DNA from 3 places in the Paenibacillus sp. NPDC101420 genome. Region 2 is predicted to be linked to each of the others. Evidence: riboswitches for the same ligand, from Rfam matches in the RefSeq annotation. Region 2 holds a riboswitch; each other region holds the start of a gene.
What was found. A riboswitch is a leader RNA that binds a small molecule or an ion and turns the genes downstream of it on or off. The one in region 2 is predicted to bind cyclic di-AMP.
Positions count from the first base shown of each region.

Region 1: another riboswitch for cyclic di-AMP. It lies ahead of ACQKMP_RS30335 (C40 family peptidase); the one in region 2 lies ahead of ACQKMP_RS22020 (TrkH family potassium uptake protein).
Region 3: another riboswitch for cyclic di-AMP. It lies ahead of ACQKMP_RS22555 (alpha/beta fold hydrolase); the one in region 2 lies ahead of ACQKMP_RS22020 (TrkH family potassium uptake protein).

Region 1 is NZ_JBNNSE010000015.1:24,207-29,786, forward strand. It holds gene ACQKMP_RS30320 (M1 family metallopeptidase) at 1-112, shown strand, start outside; gene ACQKMP_RS30325 (hypothetical protein) at 124-954, shown strand; cyclic di-AMP (ydaO/yuaA leader) riboswitch at 1,169-1,307, shown strand; gene ACQKMP_RS30330 (C40 family peptidase) at 1,361-1,789, shown strand; cyclic di-AMP (ydaO/yuaA leader) riboswitch at 2,149-2,290, shown strand; gene ACQKMP_RS30335 (C40 family peptidase) at 2,296-2,787, shown strand; gene ACQKMP_RS30340 (GNAT family N-acetyltransferase) at 3,043-3,528, shown strand; gene ACQKMP_RS30345 (c-type cytochrome) at 3,656-4,012, shown strand; gene ACQKMP_RS30350 (4a-hydroxytetrahydrobiopterin dehydratase) at 4,104-4,391, opposite strand; gene ACQKMP_RS30355 (hypothetical protein) at 4,620-4,913, opposite strand; gene motA (flagellar motor stator protein MotA) at 5,120-5,580, shown strand, end outside.
Region 2 is NZ_JBNNSE010000005.1:350,877-356,456, reverse strand. It holds gene ACQKMP_RS22025 (CPBP family intramembrane glutamic endopeptidase) at 1-1,237, opposite strand, end outside; cyclic di-AMP (ydaO/yuaA leader) riboswitch at 1,552-1,733, shown strand; gene ACQKMP_RS22020 (TrkH family potassium uptake protein) at 1,868-3,163, shown strand; gene ACQKMP_RS22015 (potassium channel family protein) at 3,177-3,845, shown strand; gene ACQKMP_RS22010 (LysR family transcriptional regulator) at 3,918-4,820, opposite strand; gene ACQKMP_RS22005 (succinate dehydrogenase cytochrome b558 subunit) at 5,222-5,580, shown strand, end outside.
Region 3 is NZ_JBNNSE010000005.1:474,232-479,811, forward strand. It holds gene mnmH (tRNA 2-selenouridine(34) synthase MnmH) at 1-923, opposite strand, end outside; gene selD (selenide, water dikinase SelD) at 981-2,042, opposite strand; gene ACQKMP_RS22555 (alpha/beta fold hydrolase) at 2,196-3,005, opposite strand; cyclic di-AMP (ydaO/yuaA leader) riboswitch at 3,112-3,296, opposite strand; gene ACQKMP_RS22560 (hypothetical protein) at 3,518-3,691, opposite strand; gene ACQKMP_RS22565 (Nif3-like dinuclear metal center hexameric protein) at 3,776-4,570, opposite strand; gene ACQKMP_RS22570 (endo-1,4-beta-xylanase) at 4,682-5,580, opposite strand, start outside.

The sequences.
Region 1 (5,580 bases), on a different contig from region 2:
CAAGCATCTTAATAACTTCAGACTGGCGGAAATAGAGCCGAAAACGCTCTCCCGCTGGACATTAAGTGTAACTAAACTAGTTGAAACCGTGCTCGGAACTCTTGTCTGGTGAGGTGAATGATTGTGAGAACATCGATAACCCGCGGCTGGCAAAGCATGAAGGAGCAATTTTATATTCTGATTCTGCTCTTCATCTACCGACTGCTCTGGGGCTACTTTATGTACGGCTTCATCCGGTCTGCTATCGTTCCAATTCTACTGCGTTATCCAGATAAAGACGCTGGAGGCAGCGGAATGGGCAGACTACTCTATTATGTCGAAGGGCAGTTCAACTTGAACACAGATCCTGCGATACGTACTTGGTTATGGATGTTCCTAGGGCTTGTTGTCTTACGACTGCTACTCTCCCCCTTCATAAGGGCAGGATTACTGCATGAACTCCATCAGGAGCGAAAAGGAGAGCGTGGCCTGTTCTTTTTTCCAGGTATGAAGCTTTATGGATTTCCAGTGTTTATCTTCAGTCTAATCGAATGGGCGCTGGCTCTACTTCCGTTATACTGGCTTGCTCCAAAAATGTACGGGCTATTCTTGTCCTCCTTTCTGAACTACTCTTTGTTACTTCATCTAGTTCCATACGTATTGGCATGGCTTATATACATCTTTATCGTGCGCCTGTTCCTTCTATATATGCAGTTTGGGTATACCAGCGGCACGGGGATGTTCTCCTCCTTATTCATTTGCTTGAAGTCGCTGATTCCGGCAATAGGAATTTCAACCATACTTGGTGCAGCAGGCCTGATCCTTTTGCTAGTGTGCGGAATAACGGGTATCTTCTGTCCTGGCCTACCAGCACTTCTTATTCGTCAACTTTCATCACTGCCCTCAACACTCTTCAAAATGTGGGGAATTTCAGCTCAATATCATCTATGGCACAGTAAAGCATTTCCACAATAATTTGAAGCTTTACAGAACATAATATAAGAGTCCCGGTTCCTAAATCAGGAGCTGGGACTCTTTCGCGTTATAGACAAATTATGAGGATTTGCAAAATCGTAAAGACTTTGTTACAATAAGTCCTGTTCCATTGGTAACAAGTTTGTAATCATTTGAAACGATTTCTACATAACTTCATGTATTTGTCGTAGTCATGTCGATAATTCACTATCTGGTGCATAAAACGCCGAATTCCTTGCACCGGGAAGTGGGGGAACCATATTTTGGGTGAATTGATCTCGCTTTGCAGTGATCATAGGGGAACCTTCTACCGAATCCTTAAGCTAACCTCACAGGCATTGGAAGGGGTACAATTTTTTTGAAGAATTTAAGAAAAGCATGCGTCGCTGCGGCGCTAGGACTTGTGATGGCGTTCTCTATTGGTGGAGGAAGTGCCTTTGCAGATTCTAAGATGGACAGTGTTATTTCAAAGACAATTGGAGTTGCCTATAAAACCGGAGGCACTAGCACTGCCGGGTTTGACTGTTCTGGATTTACTACGTATGTATTCAAGAAGGTGGGTCTTTCTTTGCCCCGTACTTCAAAAGCTCAATATAATGTCGGAACTCCTGTAGCTAAAAGTAAATTACGTTCAGGTGACCTAGTTTTCTTTAACACATTGGGCAACGGCGTATCCCATGTCGGCATTTATGTTGGAAACGGAAAATTCGCACAATCATCATCTTCATATGGCGTGACCATCACTTCACTTAGCCAATCCTACTGGGCCAATCGCTACGTTGGTGCTAAAAGAGTAATGAGTACTTCCTCATATCAAGCTATAGCCTACGATTAATACTTCCCCACAACTATAACCTCACAATTACATTATATAGACCTGGGTTTGATTATTGACTTAATCGAATCCAGGTTTTCTTTTGCCTTATTATATTCTTTACACCTCTTGAACGGACTTTAAACACTTTTATTTGATAAAAATTTCAATAAATATAAAAATTAGTTTAATATTATCGCTTACATATACATTTTGTCTTTAAAAAAACGAATTTTTCTGCATGATTATGTTAAAAACGATTGCCAAGCGGCACTCTGTTTGTTACAATAACTGCAGTAAGATTTTAGTAACATTTTTGTAATCATTAAGTTGTTATTTACAAAGGTTTTGTCATGTATTGATTACAAGCTATTCCTAATCAACAGTATCAGCCGAGTTTCCTAACTATTAGGAAAACGGGGGAACCAACTTTGGGTGAATTGACCTCCATTTTTAGAGGGGTCATAGGGGACCTTCAACCGAACCCTTAAGCTAACCTCGTAGGCATCCGGAAGGGGTATAAACTTTTGAAGAAGAAGCTAGCAGCAGCAGTACTTAGCTTTTCCATTATTTTCACCATCGGAGCAGGAAGCGCTTTCGCGGATTCCAAAATGGATAAAGTGATCGACAAGACCATCGGAACTAAGTACGTATCCGGCGGCATCTCCACAAATGGATTTGATTGCTCCGGATTTACAATGTATGTATTTGATAAAATTGGTATAAACCTACCACACCAATCAGGTTCCCAGTATCAAATGGGTACTGCTATCTCCCAAGATGATTTAAGATCTGGAGATCTTGTATTCTTCAATACAAGTGGTAAGGGTGTCTCCCATGTCGGTATTTATGTCGGTGAAGGCAAGTTTGCACACGCATCTTCCTCCCGCGGTGTAACGATTAGCTCCCTGAGTGATAGCTACTACGTGAAACGCTACATCGGTGCTAAACGAATTATGAGCACAGATGCTTATCATTCTGTTGCTTCTGAGACAGAAGATAATGATGATGTTCAATAAGTAAATCGTACATAGGCTCTTTTCCAAGATGTTGATTCTTGGGGAGGAGCTTGTTTTTTGTCTTATTTAGTATTTACCCCTCTCAGAATTTGTAAAACAATAATCCTCATAAATTTCTGAGTCGACCATGCCTCTTTTTGTATATAATTAGTTACAAGCATAAACGCCTTCGATGTCCTTATAAGGACCATAAGTATTTAAAGCTAGAAATATAAGACATTTAAAGTCCCCCCGTGAAAGGAGGTCCTTGACCTTATGATAAATCCCTCTGTTACTTTTCATGTAGCGCCTATGGAGACCAGTCACGCGGAAGAGATTTGCAACTGGGATTACACTGCCCCTTATAATATTTACGGCTGGATGCCGTGGGAGCAAATGCAGGCTCTTGGAATCGAGTTCGGTGACCCTCAGCTACGGAATGAGCAATATGTCTCCATACTAAATGGGCAAGGGATTTTGTGTGGATTCGCGCAGTTGTTTCCAATGGAAGGTGTTGTTCGCTTGGGGATTGGTATGCGCCCTGATCTATGCGGTCAAGGTCTAGGAAAAATATTCATGGATGCAATCGTGCAAGCAGCCTTGCTTCGTTATCCTGAGCGTGAGATTGATCTAGAGGTTTTGACCTGGAACCAGCGGGCGATCCGAACTTACCAAAAGTGTGGATTTACGATTACCGATACGTATGAACGCCTAACCCCCACAGGAAACAAACCTTTTTATTGCATGGTCTATGATAAATAATATTAAATTCCATATTTTTCAATGATTTGATGGCATTATCGTTCATTTTTTTGTCACAAACCCTATGATAACGCTTCACCTTGAGCTATAATGTAGGGAGCAGCTTACATAGAAGGGACGAACTGGGATGCAGAAATGGATCATGAGCGGTTTGTTTTTTGCCGCCTGTGCCTTTGCGGTAGTACTTATGTTTACACTTCCAGGTAAAGAAGAGGTAGCTGAACAGAATAAGCCGACGATGCCGGAAGTCCAATTGGATGCGGCAAAGGCCGAAGCAACCGTGAAAGCCAGCTGTATCACCTGTCACGGCGATCAGCTTCAAGGTGGAGTTGGACCCAGTCTTCAAAATGAAGGCGGTCAGCATGATGCTGAAGAAATCTACAGTATCGTCACTAAAGGACGCGGTCAAATGCCTTCCTTTAAAGAAAAGCTAGCCCCTGAGGAGATTGCAAACGTCGCCCTCTGGCTCTCAGAGAAAAAGTAACAGTAACTACTACCTAAGCAACTAAAAACGCCCGTGCCGGAAGATAGTTCACTATCTGCGCACGGGCGTTTATTTATGAGTTTGGGTGACACTAACGATTTTTCTCAAAGGCTTCATTAAATTCATGTGCCTCTCGAATATCTAGAGCTGTAATACCGTCTTCCTCATTTGATTTCAGTCGTAAAGTCACTGTCTTATAATCAATCGTAATATGTGGATGGTGATCAAAGGCTTCTGAAATGGTGGCTACTTCATCAACGAAAGCAATACCCTTCATATATTGGCTGAACATATATTTTCGCACCATGGTATTCTCTTCCAGCTTCCAACCTTCCAGCTTGCTGATCTGCTCACGCAGTTCTTCTTCCGTAAATAACAATTCGTTTCCTCCCTTACTAAAAATTGCAGTAAAATCCGCAGGTCCCTTTACTCGTCATATTCGTTAAACAAAACATCCCTTAGCTTCTGAGGTCCAAGGGATGTGCCAGGATAAAGGCAATATTTTCGATTAAATGTATTCAAGAATCCCAGCGATTATAACTCGGCTACACCAATTTTAACACGGGCTACTAACTACGGGCAAATTACGCCCCGCCGCCCCCTCTTCTTAAATCAAAACAACAGAGGCTAAATCCTCTTCTCCGACTAAAATATTAATGCGGTGCGTGTCCTTATCGTAGATGATAACGCCGCTCCCCACCTCAATCATAGGTTCATTACCCAGCGCGAAGAAAAGATCCTCAGCCAGTGCCTCCCATACCTCCATCTTGGATTCCTGCGGCAATTCTTGCCACTCTTCTGGATCCATTTCAAAAAATAAGTACCCATCGGAAATTCTTCCGACAGCCTCAGTCAAATCCGTTAGGATTTCACCGTAATCTCTACCATGCTTTACGCCCACATGTATCACTCCGTTTTCTCCACAGATGAATAATTACTTACCTTATCCATTATAGCCGAAAAAATGACTTCACAAAAAACGGAATGATGTCGATAAATAAGAATATACGTTATTCGGTTTCGAACAGAGTGCCTTGCCGCTGTTTCAAGGATGATATACGCGGCTTTGTCGGAACACATCTTATAATCTCATGGACGAGGTGCATAATGGAAATTTCAACAATACTTGGTTTAATTTTTGGTCTAGTTGCAGTTATTTGGGGTATGATCCTCAAGCACGCTCCTCTTCACGCTTTAGCCACACCTGCTGCTTACGTTATTATCTTAGTGGGTACGGCAGCTTCCATCTTTATGGCCTTTCCGTTCTCGGAGGTCAAGAAGATTCCAAGTCTGTTTAAAATGATTTTTGTCAAAAAGAAATTAATCAGTAAACCCGAATTAATTACTATGTTCATGGAGTGGGCTTCTATTACACGGCGTGAAGGTCTGCTGGCTCTTGAGTCGAAAGTCGATGAAATAGAAGATAACTTCCTCAGAAATGGCATGCGGATGATTATTGATGGAAATGATCAGGATTTTGTCCGCGATGTTCTCATGGAGGACATCCACGCCACAGAGGATAGACATAAAGCAGGCGCACTCATTTTCTCACAAGCAGGTATGTATGC
Region 2 (5,580 bases):
TGTAAGGAGATTGAGTAGCGTCAGTAGTGGACCAGTTCTGCAAGGTAAATGATAATACGATGAACATAAGGGTCTGCACCCCTAGCAGCACGAATGCCCAGACGTATCCAGCCCGGATACTGTCCAGAACATATTTTCCATAGCCAGGCTCTTTAGCACGAGGCCATGGGTTCATCCCCTCTTCTTTTTTCCATAGGCCGTCCCCTCCAACTAAAGAAAAATAGAGCAGGGAGGACATTAGGAGGCTATATAAGGCATAAATGATGAACATTATGACGGAAGTTATCTGAGCCTCGAGTCCTTCGCCTGAGGATTCTGGGAGCATATTATAGGTGCTGATCATCATGATTACAAAATAAGCTGAGCTTAGGAATATTCCACGCTTAAAGGAGGTATGTTCTCTTCTAAGTATGCTGTAGATGAGTGCCAGAATTCCTAAAGCTAAAGTAGGCAAACCATAGCCGAATAAAGTAAACTTTTCCGCGAGAGAGGTCTGGTCCTTTACATAGGAGGTATGCCAGGCTGGAGCGGTGAATCCTGCTTTAAAGCTGGATACCTGTTCGCCAGTGAAATCGAAATAATAGTGTAATAAGGATTCGCCGATCTGAACGGAACGATCTGTATACACGAGCCCGTAGTTTCCCGTATTCGATTCAATTTGCAGCTTGGCGGGATTTACATCCCATTCCTGAAGCCAGGGACGGGCAAGATTTTCTTTTTGTGCAAGTGATAAGGTAGTACCCTTGTCCTCTTCTTTTGCACTGGTGGATACATTGTTTGGTAATCCGGTACCTGATCCTTCTGCTCCTTGTGTGAAAGCGACAACTGCACCAGTATACATATTGAGGTCAACGGAGATTAGTGGCTCTTGTTCCGCTGAAGGACTAAGTGTTACACGGAAAATGTCAAAAGGATATCGTTGATCCAATTTCTTTTTTGTATAGTCCTCCAAAAGCTTCTCGCGGGACATATAACCATAAAAGGAAGAGTCCGTATCGTACAGTACATTCCACTGATCGGTTGGTGCTTTGGTGTAGTTCAGCTTTTGTTCTGCGAATGATATGGCTTTGTCGCGGGCTTCCGCCTTACTGATGACAGTAGTATCTTCCCCGGCAGGGCTATTTAGCACCGAGGGAGCAATTTGAAACATAATAAATAGAATAAGACCGATAATGCCCGAGATGATGAGCCTCTTGGAGAGGGCACGTTGCTGTAAGGGCTGGCCAACGGGATTCATGTAACGCCTCCTTGTAAACTGACAATGTTATGTTCCATTATAGTATTAGTGCCATGATAGTTACAAAAATCATCGTATATTCTTTTTATGGGTAATAGAGATATTATAGAATAGGTAACTGAATATATACCATGAATTTAAGGTGATTCTTTCTTCATTTTTCATGAAAATCGATGCAATTGCAGGGAAAACACGGAAAAGTGATGAGAAAAGGCACTCTTAGTGGTACATCCTCTCCAAACCGCATTTTTCATATGAATCACCATTAATAGTGTCTTTGTGATTTATCGAAATAACATATATAATTTGTATGCAATTGTATATAGCCGAATTTCAGGTGAAAACGGGGGAACCATAAGAAGTAATGAAAAGATGAGTATACGCCATAGGCGTTGTCTTTATTCATCAGGGGTGAATTTCGTTCTAGGAACGAATAGGGCAGCCTGCACAGTCCGAATCCGTCAGCTAACCTCGTAGGCTAATTTACTGCAGGAACCAAGGGTAGCATTGGTTTTCCAGTGCTTTTTTTGTTGGAATTCTTTAAATTTTGATAAGAGGGTGAGCGTAGTGGCTTCACAGTTTCGCAGGGTTTCTGAATCAAAGTTCCTGAAGCTCTCTCCGCCTCAGATTATGGTGCTTGGTTTTGCATCGATCATTCTGATTGGAGCCTTGCTGCTAATGCTTCCCATTTCGAGTACCAGCGGGAATGCTGTTAGTTTTATTGATGCGTTGTTTACTGCAACATCGGCCACCTGTGTGACGGGACTTGTGGTGCTGGACACCGGGACGACATTCACCATTTTTGGGAAAACCGTAATTATGGTGCTTATCCAGGTGGGCGGCTTAGGGTTTATGACAATGGCGACCTTATTTGCCATGATGATGAAACGCAAAATTTCCTTGCGGGACAGACTGATCCTTCAGGAAGCAATGAACCAAGGCTCAATGGAGGGGATTGTTCGACTGATCCGGAGAGTACTTATTTATTCCTTGGTCATCGAAGGCTGTGCAGCGGTGCTTCTGTCCTTACGCTGGGCGTTTGATATGCCACTGGGAAAGGCCATTTATTTTGGAATATTTCATGCGGTGTCTATGTTTAATAATGCTGGATTTGATATTTTCGGGGATTTCCGGAGTTTAACCGATTATGTATATGACCCGCTAGTGAACATCGTGGTGATGTTTCTGATTGTCTCTGGCGGTATTGGTTTTATTGTCATGTCGGATCTGGTGGAGTTTCGTGTCAAACGTAAATTATCTTTGCATAGCAAAGTTGTACTCTCCACCACTGCAGGGCTTATTCTTATCGGCGCTTTAGTTATTTTTATATTTGAATTTACGAATCAGCGCACACTGGGGAATTTAAATTTCGGCGGCAAAATATTATCGGCATTCTTTCAGTCCGTATCGCCCCGAACCGCTGGCGCCAATACGGTGGATATTGCCGGACTGCGGCAAGCCTCACAGTTCTTTATGGTTATTCTTATGTTTATTGGTGCATCTCCAGGATCAACAGGTGGCGGGGTCAAGACTACAACCTTTACGATTATGATTGGTGCAGTAATCGCGATGCTGCGCGGACGTGAAGATGTTGTACTGTTCCGTTACCGATTGGCGCAGGAGCGTATCTATAAAGCGTTGACGTTAACATTACTCGCTTTGCTATTGGTCCTCACGGTGTCGATGTTACTGTCCACAACAGAGGATAGTAATTTCTTAGCGATATTATTTGAGACGACCTCAGCTTTTGCCACGGTGGGACTAACCATGGGGCTGACACCTGAACTGTCTATCTTCGGCAAGATTCTGATCTGTCTGACCATGTTTGCAGGTCGGCTAGGTCCATTAACATTAGTGTATGCGCTTGGACCTAAACAGGGTAAACCATTGTATAAGCACCCAGAAGGTAAAATAATTATTGGATAGGAGTTAATCCGAAATGAAAGCACAGCAATTTGTAGTAATCGGTTTAGGCCGCTTTGGCTCAAGCCTTGCACTTGAGCTGATGGAAATGGGCTACGAGGTGCTCGGCATTGATCACCATGAGGAGCGTGTGGAGGAAATGAGCGATCACCTGACGCATGCGGTAGTGGCTGATGCTACAGATGAAGGAATTATGCGCTCGCTCGGCGTACGGAACTTTGACTGTGGGATTGTTGCGATTGGCGACAATATGGAACGAAGTATTCTGGCGGCGATTTTGTTAAAAGAGATTGGAGTCAAGCAAGTAGTAGCCAAGGCGATCTCGATCCTTCATGGTCGTGCGTTGTCCAGGCTGGGCGTGGACCGGGTTATTTTTCCGGAGCGGGATATGGGCATTCGTGTGGCACATCAGCTCGTGACACCCAATTTGCTGGATTATATTGAACTGTCCAAGGATTATAAAATCGTCGAGCTAACCGTTCCGTCTTGCATGAACGGGAAAAGCTTGTCAGATTTAAATACAAGAGCGAAATATGGCTGCAGTATTGTTGCCCTGAACCGGGAAAGTGGAATTATAGTGGCTCCAACGGCACATGATCATTTGAGTGAGGGCGACGTTATGGTACTCATTGGTTCTAATGAAAGTATTGATCGATTTGAGGATGAAGTTGTAAACCAAGATTAAATAGATAAGCCCTCCGTCCTTTACATGGGACGGAGGGCTTTTTTTAATTAAGGTTGCACTCAGAGGTATGTACTATTTCTCTCGTTCCGTCAGAAACATCTCTTCTGTGACCTGCACGAGGCTACGGGCCGCTGTGCTCAGGCTTCCATCGTCACGGTAAATCAGACAGGTAGTTCGCTGAGTCTGCTCCAGCTCCTTAATATGCAGAGAGACCAGCCCACCACCGTTTAACAGCTGCGGACGCAGATAAGACTTGGGCAGTAACGCTGCCACATTGACTGTCGGCAGCAGCCGCACGATGGCTTCGAAGGAGTCAATCTCCATCCGAACGTCTGGATCAATTCCACAGCGCTGGAACAGATCGTCTGTTAGACGTCGGTACCAGGTGCCTTTGGAGAACAGGATCATAGGCAGTCGGGACAGATCATCCATGGTTAGCTTGGCAGATTGATTCAGAGGATGATATTCAGAAACAACCAGTCGAAGTTGATCCTCAAACAGAGAAATACAGCGCAGTCCAGGTTCTTGAATAGAGGAAGCGATCAGACCTATATCTGACTTTCCTTCACTGACAGAGGAGACAATTTCATGTGTTCGGCCTGTGATTAGCTTCAGCTCCGCAGTTGGATATTTCTCCATATATGCGTTAACTAGTGGAGGCAGAGTGGTCTGCAGTGAGGTAAGTGACGCCCCTAAGGTGACGAGCTTAGGCTCGCCTTCTTTGTATTTAGACAAAGCCTCCAGAAATTTAGAGCGCTGCTGCCGTTGTTCAAGTGCGTAGGAATAAGTAAGACGCCCAACCTCGGTTAACTCCAGACGCTTGCCATAACGATTAAATAGCGCGACACCCAACCGTTCTTCCAGCTTGGATATTTTACGAGATAGGGCAGGTTGGGACAGATTGAGCTGGCGGGAGGCCCGATTCAAGCTGGAGTGCTCCACAACCGCTGCAAAAACATCTAAATCGTCAAACATATTTATGTTCCTCTCGTAGTGCAATCTATAAACAGTAGTGACGAAATTCATAGCCATGAAGACAATACTTCTTGCTCCATAAGGAAATAAAAGATTTGTCGGAAAATGTTGTTTCTCTAAATGAGAATTATTATCATATAAAATCTATTCTTATGCGTTTATTGTATAACGTTTAATAATTAGATTGCAATTCCCTTATAAGGGAAAAAGGAGTAACATGAAAAGTGACACAAGATATTCACATTTTGTGAAAAAGAAAACAAAGTCCGGGAAACCAAGGATAGCGGTAAATATAGACGTTTTGTCATGACATAGTCTACGTTATCCTGTGTCAAATGTAGTTCCGGCGGTGAATACACAATAATGAAAACGCTGTTTTAATCGGAAAGGGGTTACTTTGTATGAAAGGATTTTATTCCAGAAAGATTCATTCCTTGCTAGGCGTTATCCCGCTTGGAGCTTTCTTCATTGAGCACATGATGACGAATTTTGCGGCTGTAGAGGGTGGCGCTTCCGGTTTCACTGACAGCGTGATATGGCTGAATAGCCTACCGCTTGTCTTCTTCCTGGAATTGTTCGGTATATGGCTTCCTCTGCTGTACCATGGCGTATACGGACTGTATATTGCCTATCAATCCAAGCCGAACTTGAACCGCTTCAACATTGAAAGAAACTGGCGTTATACGCTGCAACGCATTACAGGAATTATTACCTTTATCTTTATAGTCTGGCATTTGTTCCAAACCCGGGTTCAGGTGGC
Region 3 (5,580 bases), 120 kb from region 2:
TTAGGATCATAGTAGTATTCTAACAGCAGCGCAACAGCCTCTCCGAACATATCAGCTTGCAAGCATCGCTCGATTTCCGCCGCAATGGGGATATGAATTCGCGATTTGATACTTCGAAATGCTGAAATGCACTGTTCTTTATATTCTTCTGGTCGATAATCCTCAAGGATTTGCTGCACTCTGGCTTGTAGTGGCATCTCAATCCAAATTTGTGTTCCAATCCCCTTCTGCTCGGCCATGAATGGGGGCATTACGACCTTCCCAATCTTTTTGCTCTCCGCTTCAAACAGTACATAAGGAGCATCCCCAAGCTTAATTAATTCCTCCATAAGAAGACTATCGAACGTTTTTTGATTGTTTGCATGAAGTCCGATCTCGCCAAAGATAGAACCGCGGTGACCTGCCATTCCTTCCAAATCCAAAACAGGATAGCTCTGTGCCTTCAGGCGGTGCAGCAGGTTTGTTTTACCTGTACCCGTATTTCCATGAACGACATAAGGCTTCGCCTTGAATTCATAGGACTCCAGTTCATCGAGTACCCATTTACGGTAAGCTTTATAGCCGCCAATCAATCGGTAAGCGTGAATATCCATTAAAGAAAGTACGGTCGCAGTTGTACGGCTGCGCATACCTCCCCTCCAGCAGAATACAGCCTTGTCCCCTTGAATCGCAGCAAATTCTTTGACAAAGGAAGGTAGCTTCGCAGCAGCAATCTCCAAACCGCGTTCTTTCGCAGCCTGCACACTTGTCTGTTTATACAACGTACCTACTTCAGCCCGTTCCTCATCATCAAAAAAGGGAATATTCAAGCTATCCGGCAGCGTTGCATCTTTATATTCAGAAGGAGATCGAACGTCGATAACGGTGATCTGCTTCTTATTCTTTAACACTCTTAGTTCTTCCAATGTAATATCCTGAAACAATGCGCTCTCTCCTCTGGTGGCTAACTTCTTAGGTCGCCTCTAAGCTGAACTCCAGCGTTATTGCGCAGCTATAACTGCAATCTGACCCGGATGTTCTTCCGTTACCTCTCCGATCAATGCTGCTTCTACACCTGCATCTACTAACTCTTTTAGCAAATCCTCACTTTGTTCAGGAGCAACAGAGATCAGCAATCCACCGGAAGTCACAGCATCACACAGAATATAGCGGCTTAATTGGTCCATCTCTTCCGGATAAAGAATACTGCCCTCCAAATGGGCAAAGTTATTCTTAGTGCCGCCTGGAACAAAGCCCTGCTCCGCGAGCTCTCTTACTCTTGGCAGCATCGGTACATCGCCTTGACGAATAATCAGTCCGTGATTACTCCCCTTTGCCATTTCCGAGGCATGTCCAAGCAACCCGAATCCGGTAACATCTGTACAAGCATGTACATCATAGGGCTCCATGATTTCAGCCGCTTTTTTATTCAGTGTAGACATGACTGTCGTAAGGCGTGTAGTTTCTTCTGGGGATAGCTGATCCTTTTTAATAGAAGTCGTTAAGATGCCCACACCGATAGGTTTGGTCAAAATCAGCTTGTCTCCTACCTGCGCACCTGCATTCGTTCTTACTTTGTCCGGATGCACAAGGCCCGTAACGGCCAATCCAAATTTAGGCTCTTTATCGTCGATGGAATGTCCGCCCACAAGCGTTGCTCCTGCTTCCTGCACTTTATCTGCTGCACCGCGCAAAATGTCACCGAGAATGCTTTTGTCCAAAACAGAAATAGGGAAGGCCACAATATTAAGCACTGTAAGCGGCTTGCCGCCCATAGCATAAATATCACTTAACGCATTAGCTGCTGCAATTTGCCCAAAGGAATAAGGGTCGTCCACGATCGGCGTGAAAAAATCAACAGTTTGCACTAACGCTAGATCATCACTTAATCGATATACCCCAGCGTCATCACTGGTATCCAGACCTACAAGTAGATCCGGATTAGGAACGGTTAGTGGTAGACTGCGAATAACCTGCATGAGATCGGCGGGACCGATTTTGCAGCCGCAGCCCCCTTTTGAAGATAATGAGGTCAATTTTATGGTTTCGGCTTGAGACATCATGACTCAGCTCCTTTAGATAGTTAATATCGAATATCTTTAATCTTACATCAGTAGACAGCATTGTACAAAATACAGACATACAGAAGAACGCCCCGTAGCCAGTACATACTCCCCGGCTATGGGACGCCTCTCATTTCTCACTTACCACTAAGATCAACTAATCTGCTGAGTTTCCTGCTGTTTCTCCAAAAACCGCTGAAGTATAGCATTAAATTTCTCCGGCTGACACAGATTACTAGGATCTAATGCGTTAGGGATGATCACTAACTGAGCATGTGGCAGCTGAGACACCATATCCTTCATACAATTAACTCCAAATTCACTAAAGTCACCTACAATACATAAGGCGGGACGCTTAAAAGACTTTAAGCATCTAGTGTAATCCACATGGCTCGTAGCCAGCCTTTGCCGATACAATTCCCGTGGACGTTTATCGAGAAGTCCTCTTCTAATCTCGTTATAAGCCAGATTCCAGCGTTCCCGGTACATCATACGAATCGAAGGCAGTACAAGCTCACTTGGAGCGTAATACATTAACCAACTACAATAAGCAGCCATAAGCTGGATTTTACCGATTATCGTTGACGCATGACTTCTACAAAAGCTATCCGCGACAACAATCGCTTTTACTCGCTCTGGATATTGTTTCGCAATATGCTGAACGACGAGCCCCCCATAGGCACTCCCAACAAAAACAGCCTCACGAATACCCAAATCATTCAATAGCATTATTATATCTAGACATTGGGTTTCAATAATCTCGTTTGGGGCCTGCAGTAATTCACCTGATTTGCCATTCCCCCGTAAATCACACAGAATCACTTTATATTTATCAGAAAAATACTCCAATTGTGGCTTGAACATACTATGTGTTAATCCATGTCCATGGATAAACACAACCGGAGCCCCTGTTCCATTGATTTCGTAATAGAGCGAAGTTCCATTCAGTTTAGCAATAGGCAAAGTTAACACCTCTTTCATAGATAGGTTCTACAACTATATCTGCTTTTTAACGCAGCAAAAAACCACAGAGGGATTCTCTGTGGCTATTCATCATCAAATACGCCATTCATCCTCTCTCCATACGCTTACGAGGTTAGCTGTCGGATTCGGGCAGTGAGAGTTGCCCTACCTGCATGGATGCATTTATGCACCTGGAACAGGATTCACCCCATAACTAGTACCGATTGTTACACTGGTTCCCAGTTGTTGGTTCCCCCGCTTTCCTTAACGGAAATTAAGCGGACTTCTTATGTAATTGTCAGTTATGTGATGAATCATACTCCGTGTAAGGTTTCTTGTAAAGTTGAGCCGTGGGCAAAATAATGTTGAAAGCCATGCTTTTCATTTCATATTGAGCATACACTTCGTTTTCTCTTTCTTTTGCTCTTGTTTACTCAATATATCTAAAAAAAGCCGAGCGGCCATCAGAGATCAATCCCTGAACCACTCGGCTTCGTTATACAATCATATGGCTACAACAGATCGGCGTTTTTCAATGCATGCTCCCAGCTCGGAAAAAAGAACAGCGCACTTCTCATAAGATCAGGATCGCTTTGCTTCACTTGTTTTTTGCTGATCGAGCTTCCATCGGTTTGAAGCTTTTTGATACGACTTAACACTTCATCAGCCTCCAAAGGAATTTCCATTGAAACACTCCTTTCTCAGTGACCTAGTTTCCAATCATTTTCTCCATAATATGCAAATTTATTCTTCATTTCGGTTTATACGAATTAAACCAGCTGATAGACCGGTTGTTCAGCAATAAAATAAGTAGGAATCATTGGGTATTTCTGTGCCAGAACTTCAGCTAAATATTTCATTCCTGGAGCTTCACTTTCCGCATGACCTAACATAATCAGCGCTTTTGATCTGCCTTGGTGGACAGCATCCCTCACATATTCTGGAGTTTCCCATTCGGGGCCCTCGCCAGCAATAATTAAATCAAGATTGTGCTGATTAAAAAGAGGAATAGCCATCGTCCCACCTCCTCTGTAACCTACTAATATCCCCACATGTCTGCATATCTGGGATACGTCTCCGGCAGCACGTAAATAGGAGATACCTAGCTTTCTTTTTATATACTGTGCCGCTTCACTTACCGTCATAGCTGGAATCGATAGGATTGTAGCAGTCGATTGCTGCTCAACCACATAGGCTGACCATTCAAGCTCTCGTAGCAAGCCCACCATGATCCCGTCTGGTTGATGCCTATGCCAATAATCATGATAACGAAAAATAGCCAGTTCAGAACGCTCGATTAAACTCAGTTTCGCAAGATAAATAGGGTCATCCTCTAACCACTCACTCGTCTCATGATGACTGTAAAACACACCTTCATGTGTGATCAACAAATTGGCGTTCATAGCAACCGCTCGCTCCACAACATATTGCGTAGCGCAAAATGCCGTAACCATCCCTGTAATCACCATTTCTGGATTCCCCGGCTTAAGAGTATCCACAGTCCCATCTATCTGTTCCATGGCTCCTATTAAATCTTCCAGAATCCTTCTAATTGTCACGCTCACTTTAATCCGCCCTTTGAGATCTATTCTACTAATCTATCAACGTATAAATAACCCGCCCTTAATCGATATAAGGACGGGTTCACAGTTCATTATTTGAGCAGCTTGCCCACTCTATGATTTCGTGGCAGAGGTGATAATTCGATGGAAAGCTGGCTTCGGCTTATGCCCTTCATCGAATAGGAACGGCCAGTTCTTCCGCCCACGAACAGGGAAATCATCCAGCCAGGTATAGTCATCCGCTGCTCCCCAGAACGTGACCGAACTAATCACGTCCCGGTATTCTCTCAGCAGTGCGAACATCGCTTCATATCGATCTGCTTGAAGCTCGAGCAGCTCAGCAGGTACTGTCTTTAAGTCCATTCGTTTGTCATCGAAACGGAACATGGATACATCCAGCTCTGTCAGTTGGAGCTGAAGTCCTAACGATGCATATTTTTCGATCGCTGCACGAATATCATCCAGACTAGGATCGTATAAATTCCAGTGTGCCTGCAATCCGATGCCATGGATCGGCACGCCTTGTTCCAATAGCGACTTCACCATTTTATAGATTTTGTCACGCTTTAATGGATGGGATTCGTTATAGTCATTGTAGAATAATAATGCCTTAGGGTCAGCTTCATTGGCGAATTCAAACGCTTTGGCGATAAAATCCGGGCCAACAATGTCGAGCCACTTCGAATGGCGAAGAAGCTCTTCTCCTTCATCGGCTATAACTTCATTGACAACATCCCAAGCATAAATATCATCCTTATAACGTCCTACAACGGTCTGAATATGTGATTTGACTCGTGCAAGCAGAATCTCTTTGCTTTCAGGTCCTCCGCCCTTATCCTCAAACAGCCAGTCCGTTGTCTGGTTGTGCCAAATCAAGGTATGTCCGCGCATCGCCATATGATGTTCCCTGGCGAAGGCAACCAGCTGGTCTGCTGCCCTAAAGTTATAAGTGTCCTCAAGTGGATGCAGACTTTCAAATTTCATCTCGTTCTCAGCGGTAATACTGTTGAAAT